2 linked regions of the Halorhodospira halophila genome follow. The protein of the gene in region 1 interacts with the protein of each later gene in a pairwise test. Links are inferred from orthologs where the notes say so. Each region holds a gene or a part of one and is shown on either strand. Other genes may lie near its edges.

Evidence for each region. Proteins that work in one complex are often made in the same cells at the same time.
Region 2: the proteins of rne (region 1) and CCR79_RS10755 interact in binary tests that used the Escherichia coli proteins (3 or more experiments, as listed by UniProt). The link is inferred for Halorhodospira halophila from one-to-one orthologs.

What each region holds. Positions count from the first base shown.
Region 1 is NZ_NHSN01000001.1:50,129-55,390, reverse strand. The notes cover bases 1,010-4,347. They hold rne (ribonuclease E), read left to right. Parts: upstream 1,010-1,336; coding sequence 1,337-4,147; downstream 4,148-4,347. Other genes in these bases: CCR79_RS00225 (low molecular weight protein-tyrosine-phosphatase), read right to left, coding at 4,215-4,347. Outside these bases: CCR79_RS00235 (RluA family pseudouridine synthase), read right to left, coding at 1-927; more of CCR79_RS00225, read right to left, coding at 4,348-4,685; kdsB (3-deoxy-manno-octulosonate cytidylyltransferase), read right to left, coding at 4,744-5,262. UniProt on the Escherichia coli protein: Endoribonuclease that plays a central role in RNA processing and decay. Required for the maturation of 5S and 16S rRNAs and the majority of tRNAs. Also involved in the degradation of most mRNAs.
Region 2 is NZ_NHSN01000025.1:304,917-309,265, forward strand. Bases 726-3,705 are described here. They hold CCR79_RS10755 (DEAD/DEAH box helicase), read left to right. Parts: upstream 726-1,560; coding sequence 1,561-2,850; downstream 2,851-3,705. Other genes in these bases: CCR79_RS10750 (MFS transporter), read right to left, coding at 726-1,411; CCR79_RS10760 (CBS domain-containing protein), read left to right, coding at 2,936-3,370; CCR79_RS10765 (motility protein A), read left to right, coding at 3,392-3,705. Also shown: CCR79_RS10745 (rubredoxin), read right to left, coding at 1-97; more of CCR79_RS10750, read right to left, coding at 131-725; more of CCR79_RS10765, read left to right, coding at 3,706-4,294; CCR79_RS13910 (OmpA family protein), read left to right, coding at 4,310-4,349.

The DNA.
Region 1 (5,262 bases):
CAACTCATCGCCCAGCGGTGCCTCGATACATAGGGGCTCCCCACTGTCCGGATGCTGGAATCGCAGCGATGAAGCATGCAAAAACAACCGGCGCAGGCTGCACTCACGCAGCGCGGCATTCGCCGCACGATCGCCGTAGCGCTCATCGCCGGCGACCGGGTGGCCGATATGGCGGGCGTGGACCCGGATCTGGTGAGTGCGTCCGGTCTCCAGCCGCGCAGTGACCAGAGTCGCCCGCACCCACCGCTGTACCGGGCGGAATTCGGTCACCGCCGCCCGCCCCTGCTTGCTGACGCGCACCTGGCGATCCCGCGGTGCGCCGGGCAGGCGCTCCAGAGGCGCGTCCACCCGCACCGGCATCGCCCCACGCACCCGCCCGGCCAGAAGCGCGGCGTAATGCTTTTCCACCTTGCCCTGGCGAAGCTGCTCGTGGAGCCGACGCAGGGTGGAGCGCCGCTTGGCCAACATCAGGCAACCGCTGGTCTCTTGGTCCAACCGGTGAACCAGCTCAACGAAGGGAAGGTCTGGCCGAATACCCCGGATCGCCTCGACCAACCCGACACGCACGGTAGAACCGCCATGCACAGCAAGCCCCGACGGCTTGTCCAGGATTAGCAGCCGTTCATCCTCGTAGAGGACCCCATCGCGCAGTCGCGCCTCTAGGCCGTCGGGCAGCCCGCCGGAAGCGACCTCAGCGGGCTGACGCTGCCCCGAAACCGGCGGTATGCGCACCACCTCCCCGGTGCTCAGGCGGCGCGTGGGCCGCGCCCGCCCCCCGTCGACCCGGACCTCCCCCTTGCGCAGCAGGCGATAGATCCGGCTGCGCGGAACGCCCTTGAGCTGGCGCAGGAGGAAGTTGTCGATTCGTTGCCCGGCCTCTTCGGCCAGTACCTGATGGTGTCGAACCTTGGGATCAGAGGCACTCATTCGGAAATTTTAGCAAAAGAAGAAATTTGAAGGGTGACGCAAGTCACTGATACAATTAGCCGCACGTGGCGACCGGTTAAGCCGGGATCCGCGACGACGGGTTTCATGCAGTGTCGCACCTCGTGCGGCACTGATTGCAGCACCAGAACGAGACAACGGGCCCGCGCCCGGACGCGGCGCGGGCCACTTGACCACGACCAACAAGCCCTGCGCCCCTTCAACAGGAGTCGAGCGCGGATGACACGGACGGATCTGTCGCACTGGATGGTCTGGCTCGCCGCCTGGTCGGCGCCACCAATGTCGCCCGAGCGGCCCTTGGTGGCGTGGCCAGATACGACGCCGACGTACCGGTCCGTCCTGTCCGGCGGCCTGGAAGCGATGGCGGCAGGGCTGCGGAGATTGCGCACCCATGAAAAGAATGCTGATCAACGCAACTCAGCCGGAAGAGTTGCGCGTTGCGCTGGTGGACGGCCAGATCCTCTACGATCTCGACATCGAGGCGCCCTCCCGCGAGCAGAAAAAGGCGAACATCTACAAGGGGATCATCACCCGGGTTGAGCCGAGCCTGGAGGCCGCGTTCGTCCAGTACGGTGCGGAGCGCCACGGCTTTCTGCCCTTCAAGGAAATCGCGCCCGCCTACTTCACCTCGGCGGATGGTCAGCGGAACACGCCGAAAGACGGCCTGCGCGAAAACCAGGAAGTCCTCGTCCAGGTCGATAAGGAGGAGCGTGGCAACAAGGGCGCCGCGCTGACCACTTATATCAGCCTGGCCGGGCGCTACCTGGTGCTCATGCCGAACAACCCCCGGGCCGGCGGCGTGTCCCGCCGGATCGAAGGCTCCGATCGCGCCGAGATTCGTGAAAGCCTGCGCCAGCTCGATGTCCCGGAGGGCATGGGCTTGATCGTGCGTACAGCGGGCGTGGGGCGCAGCACCGAAGAGCTCCAGTGGGACCTGGATTACCTGCTCAAGCTCTGGGACGCCATCCAGAACGCCACCGCCGAGCGCGCCGCTCCGTTTCTGGTCTACCAGGAGAGCGACGTCATCATCCGCGCCCTGCGCGACTATCTCCGCTCGGACATCGGCGAAATCCTGGTTGATGACGACGAGGTCTTCGCCAAGGCGCGCGACTTCATCGAGCAGGTCATGCCGTACAACCGGCAGAAGCTCAAGCAATACACCGACCCGGTGCCCCTCTTCTCGCGCTACCAGATCGAGAGCCAGATCGAGTCGGCGTTCCAGCGGGACGTGCGCCTCCCTTCCGGCGGTGCGATCGCCATCGACCATACCGAGGCGCTGATCTCCATCGACATCAACTCCTCGCGCGCCACCAAGGGTGCTGACATCGAGGAGACGGCGCTTAACACAAACCTCGAGGCCGCCGACGAGATCGCCCGGCAACTGCGCCTGCGCGACCTCGGTGGCCTGATCGTGATCGACTTCATCGACATGGGTCCGCCGCGCCACCAGCGGGAGGTGGAGAATCGGCTGCGTGAGGCGGTCAAGGCGGATCGGGCCCGGGTGCAGATCGGGCGAATCTCCCGGTTCGGCCTTCTGGAGATGTCCCGGCAGCGCCTGCGCTCCTCGCTTGGTGAGGCCCACCAAGAGGTCTGCGGTCGGTGCGGCGGCCAGGGCACGGTGCGCAGCGTCGAGTCCCTGGCGTTGTCGATTTTGCGCATCATCGAGGAAGAGGCGATGAAGGAGAAGACCGGGCGCGTGCTCGCCCAGCTCCCGATCGAGGTCGCCACCTTCCTGCTCAACGAAAAGCGGGCCCAGATCGCCGAGCTCGAACACCGCTACGGCGTGCACGTCCTGCTGATCCCGAACCGCAACCTGGAGACCCCGCATTACGACGTCCAGCGCGTGCGTACCGACGAGGGGCTCGAGCAGAGCGGCTCCAGCTACAACCTGGCGACACCCGCGCCGGAGCCGACCGTCATCGAAGCGGGCCTGCCGGCCAGCCGGCCACCGGCACCCGCCGTGCAGGGTGTAACCCCCAGCGCGCCGGCGCCCGCGCCGGAATCGCAACAAACATCGGACGCTGCAGCCGGGGATGGCCACCAGGAGGAGGATGCCCCGCTGAGTTCGATCTTCCGCCGTCTCCGCGGCCTGCTGTTCCAGAGCGCGCCCGGCGACGAGCGCACCGAAGAGGGGGATTCCGGACGCGAGAAGAAGCCACGGTCCCGGAGCGAGCGGAGCTCCAGTGATGGCAACGGCTCCAGCACCGGCCAGAACAGACGGGGAACCCGGCGCGGTGGCCGCTCCCGCGGCGGCGGCCGGAGTCGACGCAGCCCCGGCGGTGGTGCCAGCGAGGGCGGCAACGGTCAGCAGCAAAACGAGCAGGAGAGCCCGTCGAAGGGCGCGTCGAGCGAAGCGCCCCGCGCCCCGGATGAGACCAAGGGGCACGGTGGCAACGGCGGCAAAGGGCGTTCCACGGGCGGCAAGCGCAAGAATGCCGGTGGCAACGGCAAGGCTGAGGCCACCGCCGAGCCCCCGGAGGACGATGCCCAGACCACGGACGCTGACAGCGGCAGCACCCGGCAGGACACCCCCTCGGCGGCAGCGGGTCAGGACGACACCTCCCGCAACGCCGAAGCCCGCTCCGCCCGCAGCGGTCGCAGCCGCCGCGGGCGCCGCGGGGGTCGCCGGCGCCGTCGCTCCAGCAACGGCAACGAGCACGCCGACGGATCCACCACCGCCTCAGGCGCGGAGGAGAACGGCGACACGGGGCCGGAATCCCCGGCACCTGACCCGGCGGCTGCCGCATCGCCCGCCACTTCCACGCCGGCGGGCGCGGATGCGGAGAAGACGCCGGACAAACCTGCAAACGCGCCGGACCGGGCGGATACACAGCCCCCGAGCGCGGGCGGGCAGCAAGATGCCCCGCGGCCAGACAAGGGGAACCGGAAACCGGGGGACAACGGAAAGGCGCGCGCGGAACAGAAGCCCGCCACCCACGCGGAGGCGAAAGCGGAGAAGACCGCCCCTACCCCGAGCGCGGAGACCGGGGATGTACAGCCCTCACAGCCGTCTGCTGGCCCCGCGCCCCGGGGAAGCGCCGACGATGCGGCCCAGGGCAACGGCGGGCGCAAACAGGTCCGCTCGGGGCGTCCGCGCCGACCGAAGCAGGCTTCTACATCCGGAACCGAGGCATCATCACCAACCAGCGATGATCGCACCTCGACCCACGCGGAAGGTGAAGGGGCGGAAAAGGCCGAGTAACCGCCGCCCTATCCGCCCAATAACGGTTGACTGCGGGCGGCGTCACGCCGCCCGCAGTCTTTCGTGACTAGCCCTGGTTCCGGCGTACCTCGTCGATCAGCCCATCGGCGGCATCCTGGATCAAGTCGAGCACGTGCTCGAAACCGCGCTCACCGCCGTAGTACGGGTCGGGCACCTCCCGCTCACTGCGGGTGCGGGCGTAATCGAGAAAGAGTCCGAGCTTGTGCTTGTGCTTCGGCGGGCAATCGGCTTGGAGGATGCCGAGGTTGGCCTCGTCCATAGCCAGGATCAGATCGTGCTCCTGGAAGTCGTAGCGCTCCACCTGGCGGGCACGCAGGTCACTGATGTCGACCCCGCGCCGCCGCGCGGCCTCTTGGGCGCGCTGGTCCGGCCCTTTGCCGACGTGGAAGTCATGGGTGCCCGCGGAGTCGAGGTCCACGTGGTGGTCAAGTCCCTCCTCGCGCAGGCGCTGGCGCAGCACCCCCTCCGCTGTCGGCGAACGGCAGATATTGCCCATACAAACTAGAAGTATCTTCATTTTGCTTTCCTGATCAGTCGGTTCCACGAAACCTGCACCCTACAGAGACCGCACCTTTTTACGGTTGAGGTGACTGCAGTCGTCGAGCCACTGCCTCCAAGTCGGCCGGCGTATCGACGCCGGGACCCGGACGCTGTTCGGTGACGGCAACCTGGATCGCAAAACCGTGCCACAGTGCCCGGAGCTGTTCCAGCGACTCAAGCTGCTCCGGCGGCGCCGGTTCCAGCCCCGGGAAGCGGCGCAGGAAGGCGACGCGGTAAGCATACAGCCCCAAGTGCCTGAGCCACCCGCCGGCCGCCACCGTCGTGTCATCGATCGCGCCGAAGCGCTCCCGGTCCCAGGGGATCGGCGCCCGGCTGAAATACAGGGCGTGGCCACGCCGGTCCCGCACCACCTTGACCACCGAGGGCTCGAAAAGCTCACCGGCCTCCGAGATCGGGGTTGCCAGCGTGGCGATGGCGGCTCCGGGATCGGCCCCGAGTCGTTCGGCCACCAAAGTGACCAACCCCGGCGGCATCAGCGGCTCATCGCCTTGCAGATTGACCACGATGGCGTCATCGACTAGCGCCAACCGATC
Region 2 (4,349 bases), on another replicon or contig:
CAAAGGCAGTTCCCGGCTCGATCCCCTCGTCCGGGACCCCCTGACTCTCGTCGTACATCCAGCCACACACGGTACAAACCCAGACACGCTCGGCCACGACGGCCCCTCCCTGTATCGATTCCGACCCGCCTCACTCTACCAAAGCCTGTCCCCGTGCCCGACCCCGCGCCTCGTCGACCCCCAGGGCGACCAGGAAGGCACCGGCGAACAGCACCGCACACAGCAGGATCGCCGACTGCAGGCCGACGGCCGCCTGCAGCGCACCAACGCCGACCAAGCCGCCGGCGGCGGCCAGCTTGGTCGCCAACCCCCAGAACCCGAAGAACTCCGCGGCACGCCCCGGCGGTGCGAACAGGCCCACCAGCGTCCGCCCGGCGGACTGGCACGAGCCCAAGGCCAGGCCGGCAGCCACCCCGGCGGCGAGGAACACGTACTGTGCCTGCCACTGCGTGCCCAGCCAGCGGTTGAGCGCTTCGGTCAGCTCCGGCGTGAGCCAGATCAGCAGGATCGCCACCACCCACATCACCAGGGTCACCATGTAGGTGCGCTTGGCACCGAAACGATCCTGGGTCAGGCCGAAGCCGATGGCACCGGCCGCCGCCGAGAACTGGGTCACCACGAACATGATCAGCCGGGCCCGCTCGTCCCAGCCGATCACCTGGGCCCCGTAGATGAAGGCGTAGGCGATGACGATGGCCAGCCCCGACATGGCCATCAGCAGTGAGACCATAAACACGGCCAGATCGCGCAGGTAGCCGAGGCTGCGCAGGGTGCGCCCGACACGCTCGGCACCGAGCCGGATATAGCCCCGCCCGGCCGGCAGCCGGCGCGCCTGGCCGCGCTCGCGCAGCCACAGGAAGGTGGGGATGGCACAGATCAGGAAGAACGCGGCGGCGAAGGGCCCCACCCAGCGGATGCGGTCGAAGTTCTCCTCACTGACCTCGCCGAGGACCAGCACCGTGAACGCGGTGGCGAACAGCCCGCCGATGTAGCCCAGCGACCAGCCCAGCCCCGAGACCCGGCCCATCTCCCGCGGCCCGGCGATATCCGGCAGGAAACCGGCGATGAACGCCTCGCCCATGGAGTAGGCGTAACTGGAGATCACGATCAGCACGAAACCGAGGACGACGTATCCCGGCTCCACCCAGTAGAGCGCCGCGGTGGCGGCGACGGTGGTGATATAGCTGAGGAAAAGGAAGCGGCGCTTGGCCGCCGCGTAATCCATGACCGCGCCGAAGATCGGCGCGGTGGCCACCACGCCCAGATAGCTCAGCGCCAGCGCCGTGCTCCACAGCAGGTTGCCCAGCCGGTAGTCGTCGCCGCCGTCGCCGACGATCACCCGTGTGAACAGGTCGCCGTAGATGACGGTGATGATCAGCAGGGTGTAGGCCTGATTGGCGAAATCGAACATCGCCCAGCCGAACACCTCGCGCCGCGGCGCCCTGCTCGTTGCCCAGACCACGGGACCTCCCGCCAATCGGCCACCTTACGCCGGACACCGTACAGGGAGAGCCGCCCGGCGGCTAGCGGGCGGCGGCGGAGTCCGGTACCCTGAACGGCATGAGCGAAACTCACCTGACCGATCAGCGTTTTACCGACCTACCCATCCACGACGCGGTGCTCGACGGACTCGATGACGCGGGCCTGACCCACTGCACCCCGATCCAGGCGGAGACCCTGCCCCGGACGCTGGCCGGCGGCAACATCGCCGGCGAGGCGCAGACCGGAACCGGCAAGACCGCCGCCTTTGTCATCGCCACCCTCCACCATCTGATGAGCCATCCGGTGGACGAGGACGCCGTCGGCCCCTGGGCGATCATGCTCGCCCCGACCCGCGAGCTGGCCCTGCAGATCTACCACGACGCCGAGCAGATCGGTGCCTACACCGGCCTGAAGTTCGCCGCCGTCTACGGTGGCACCGGCTACGATTCGCAGCGCCAGCAGCTCCAGGACGGGGTCGATGTCATCATCGGCACACCCGGGCGGATCATCGACTTCTACAAGCAGAAGGTCTTCAGCCTGCGCAACATCGAGGTGGTGGTCCTTGACGAGGCCGATCGCATGTTCGACCTCGGCTTCATCTCGGACATCCGCTTCCTGCTCCGGCGCATGCCCCGGGCCGAGCAGCGGCTCAACCTGCTGTTCTCCGCCACCCTCTCCTACCGGGTCATGGAGCTGGCCTGGGAGCACATGGGCGACCCACCCCGGGTGGCGGTAGAGAGCGAGCAGCGCACCGCCGATCACGTCCGCCAGACGCTCTACCACGTGGCCAAGGAGGACAAGACCTCCTTCGTGGTCGGGCTGCTGCAGCACATCGACCCACGGCGTACCCTGATCTTCGCCAACACCAAGCGCGCCGCCGAGCGCCTGGTGGGCTACCTCAAGGGCAACGGCATCGAGGCGGCGGTCATCTCCGGCGACATCCCGCAGAACAAGCGCGAACAGCTGCTTGAACGCTTCCGCAGCGGCGATCTGCCGGTGCTGGTCGGCACCGACGTGGCTGCTCGCGGGCTGCACATCGACGCCGTCAGCCACGTCATCAACTTCGACCTGCCCAACGATCCGGAGGACTACGTCCACCGCATCGGGCGCACGGCGCGTGCCGGCGAGAGCGGCGATGCCATCTCCCTGGCCTGCGATGAATACGTCTTCTCGCTGCCGGACATCGAGGCGTACCTGACCGAGAAGATCCCCTCGGCGCCGCCGCCGCAGGAGTATTTCGCCGAGCTGGCGCCGCCGAAGATGCCGCGCAAGCCGCGCAACGGCGGAGGCCCGCGCCGTTCCGGGGGGCAGAACGGACGTGGACCGTCTTCGCGCCGGCGCAGCAGCGGGGCGCGGAGTTCGCGCTGAGGCGTCTGGTCTCGCCCCGCGCGGGCGTGTCATAGTCGGAGGCGAGGGGCGCGACCGCCGGGGCAGACAAGGCGAACGGGAGACCATGTACGACTTCCTCAGCTACCGCGTAAGCGATTACATGACCACGGCGCCGAAGACGGTGGGCCACGAGACCCCGCTGCGCGAGCTCCAGCGCCTGTTCGACGCCCACGACTTCAACGGCGTGCCCGTGGTGGACGAGCAGCAGCGGCTGCTCGGGCTGGCCACCAAGCTCGACCTGCTCAAGGCGTTCACCTTCACCCCGGACGCCATGGTGCCGCGCTACGACGCCATCATGGAGCGTCCGGTCCACGAGGTCATGACCCGCGAGCCCATCACGGTGCCACCGGACCTGCCCCTGACCCGCGTCCTGCAGCGCATGGTGGACATGCGCACCAAGGGGTTCCCGGTGGTCGATGACGAAGGTCGCGTGGTCGGCGTGATCGCCCGCGAGGATCTGCTTGGCGCCCTGCGGGACGCCACCAGCAGCACCGGCTAGGCAGCAGAGGGCCGCACCCCCATGAACCCGTCTACCCTGGTCGGCATCATCGGCGGGTTGATCCTGGTCGGCTCCGTGCTGTTCATCGCCGCGGAAGAGGCGCTGGTCTTCCTCAACTTCCCCGGCTTGGCGATCGTCATCGGCGGCACCCTGGCTGCCACCTTCCTCGCCTACCCCATGGACGAGGTCCTGCGGGTCTTCCGCCTGGTGTGGATCGTCATCCGCAACGAGCGCGTCTACACCCGCGACGACATGGAGGAGCTGATCCGCATCTCGCAGCTCTGGTTCAAGGGTGACGTGCGGGCGGTGGAGGACGCGCTGGAGAACGTGGCCAACCCCTTCCTGCGCACCGGGGTGCAGCTGCTCATCGACCTGACACCGGAGGAGGACATCCTCGACCTGCTGCAGTGGCGCATCCAGCGGCTGCGCGCCAAGGAACACGCCGAGGCGCAGATCTTCCGGGTCATGGCCTCCTTTGCGCCGGCGTTCGGCATGATCGGCACCCTGGTGGGGCTGATCAACATGATGTTCATCCTCGACGACGGCGACATCGCCCAGATCGGCCAGCAGATGGGCGTGGCACTGCTGACCACGTTCTATGGCATCCTCCTCGCCAACCTCGTCCTCAAGCCCATCGCGGTGAAGCTCGAGCGGCGCACCGAGCAGCGGCTGGTGACCCTGAACATGATCCTCCAGGGCATCTCGCTGATGTGCCAGAAGCGCAACCCGACCCTCATGCGCGAGACGCTGCACTCGTTCATCGCCCAGTACAAGGACGAGATCCGGGACCCGGACCTGATCCAGCAGCTCGAGGAGACCAGCCAGCGCGCCGCGGCCGCCGCCAACTCCCCGACTGGCGGACAGGGCGGTGGCAGGCCGGAGGCGCGCGGCGGCGGCGACCGCCCCGCCGGCGCCGAGCGCTGACCCCGGGGGCAAATCGTGGCCGAGCAGACCCCCAGCAACCGCCGCACCCGACAGT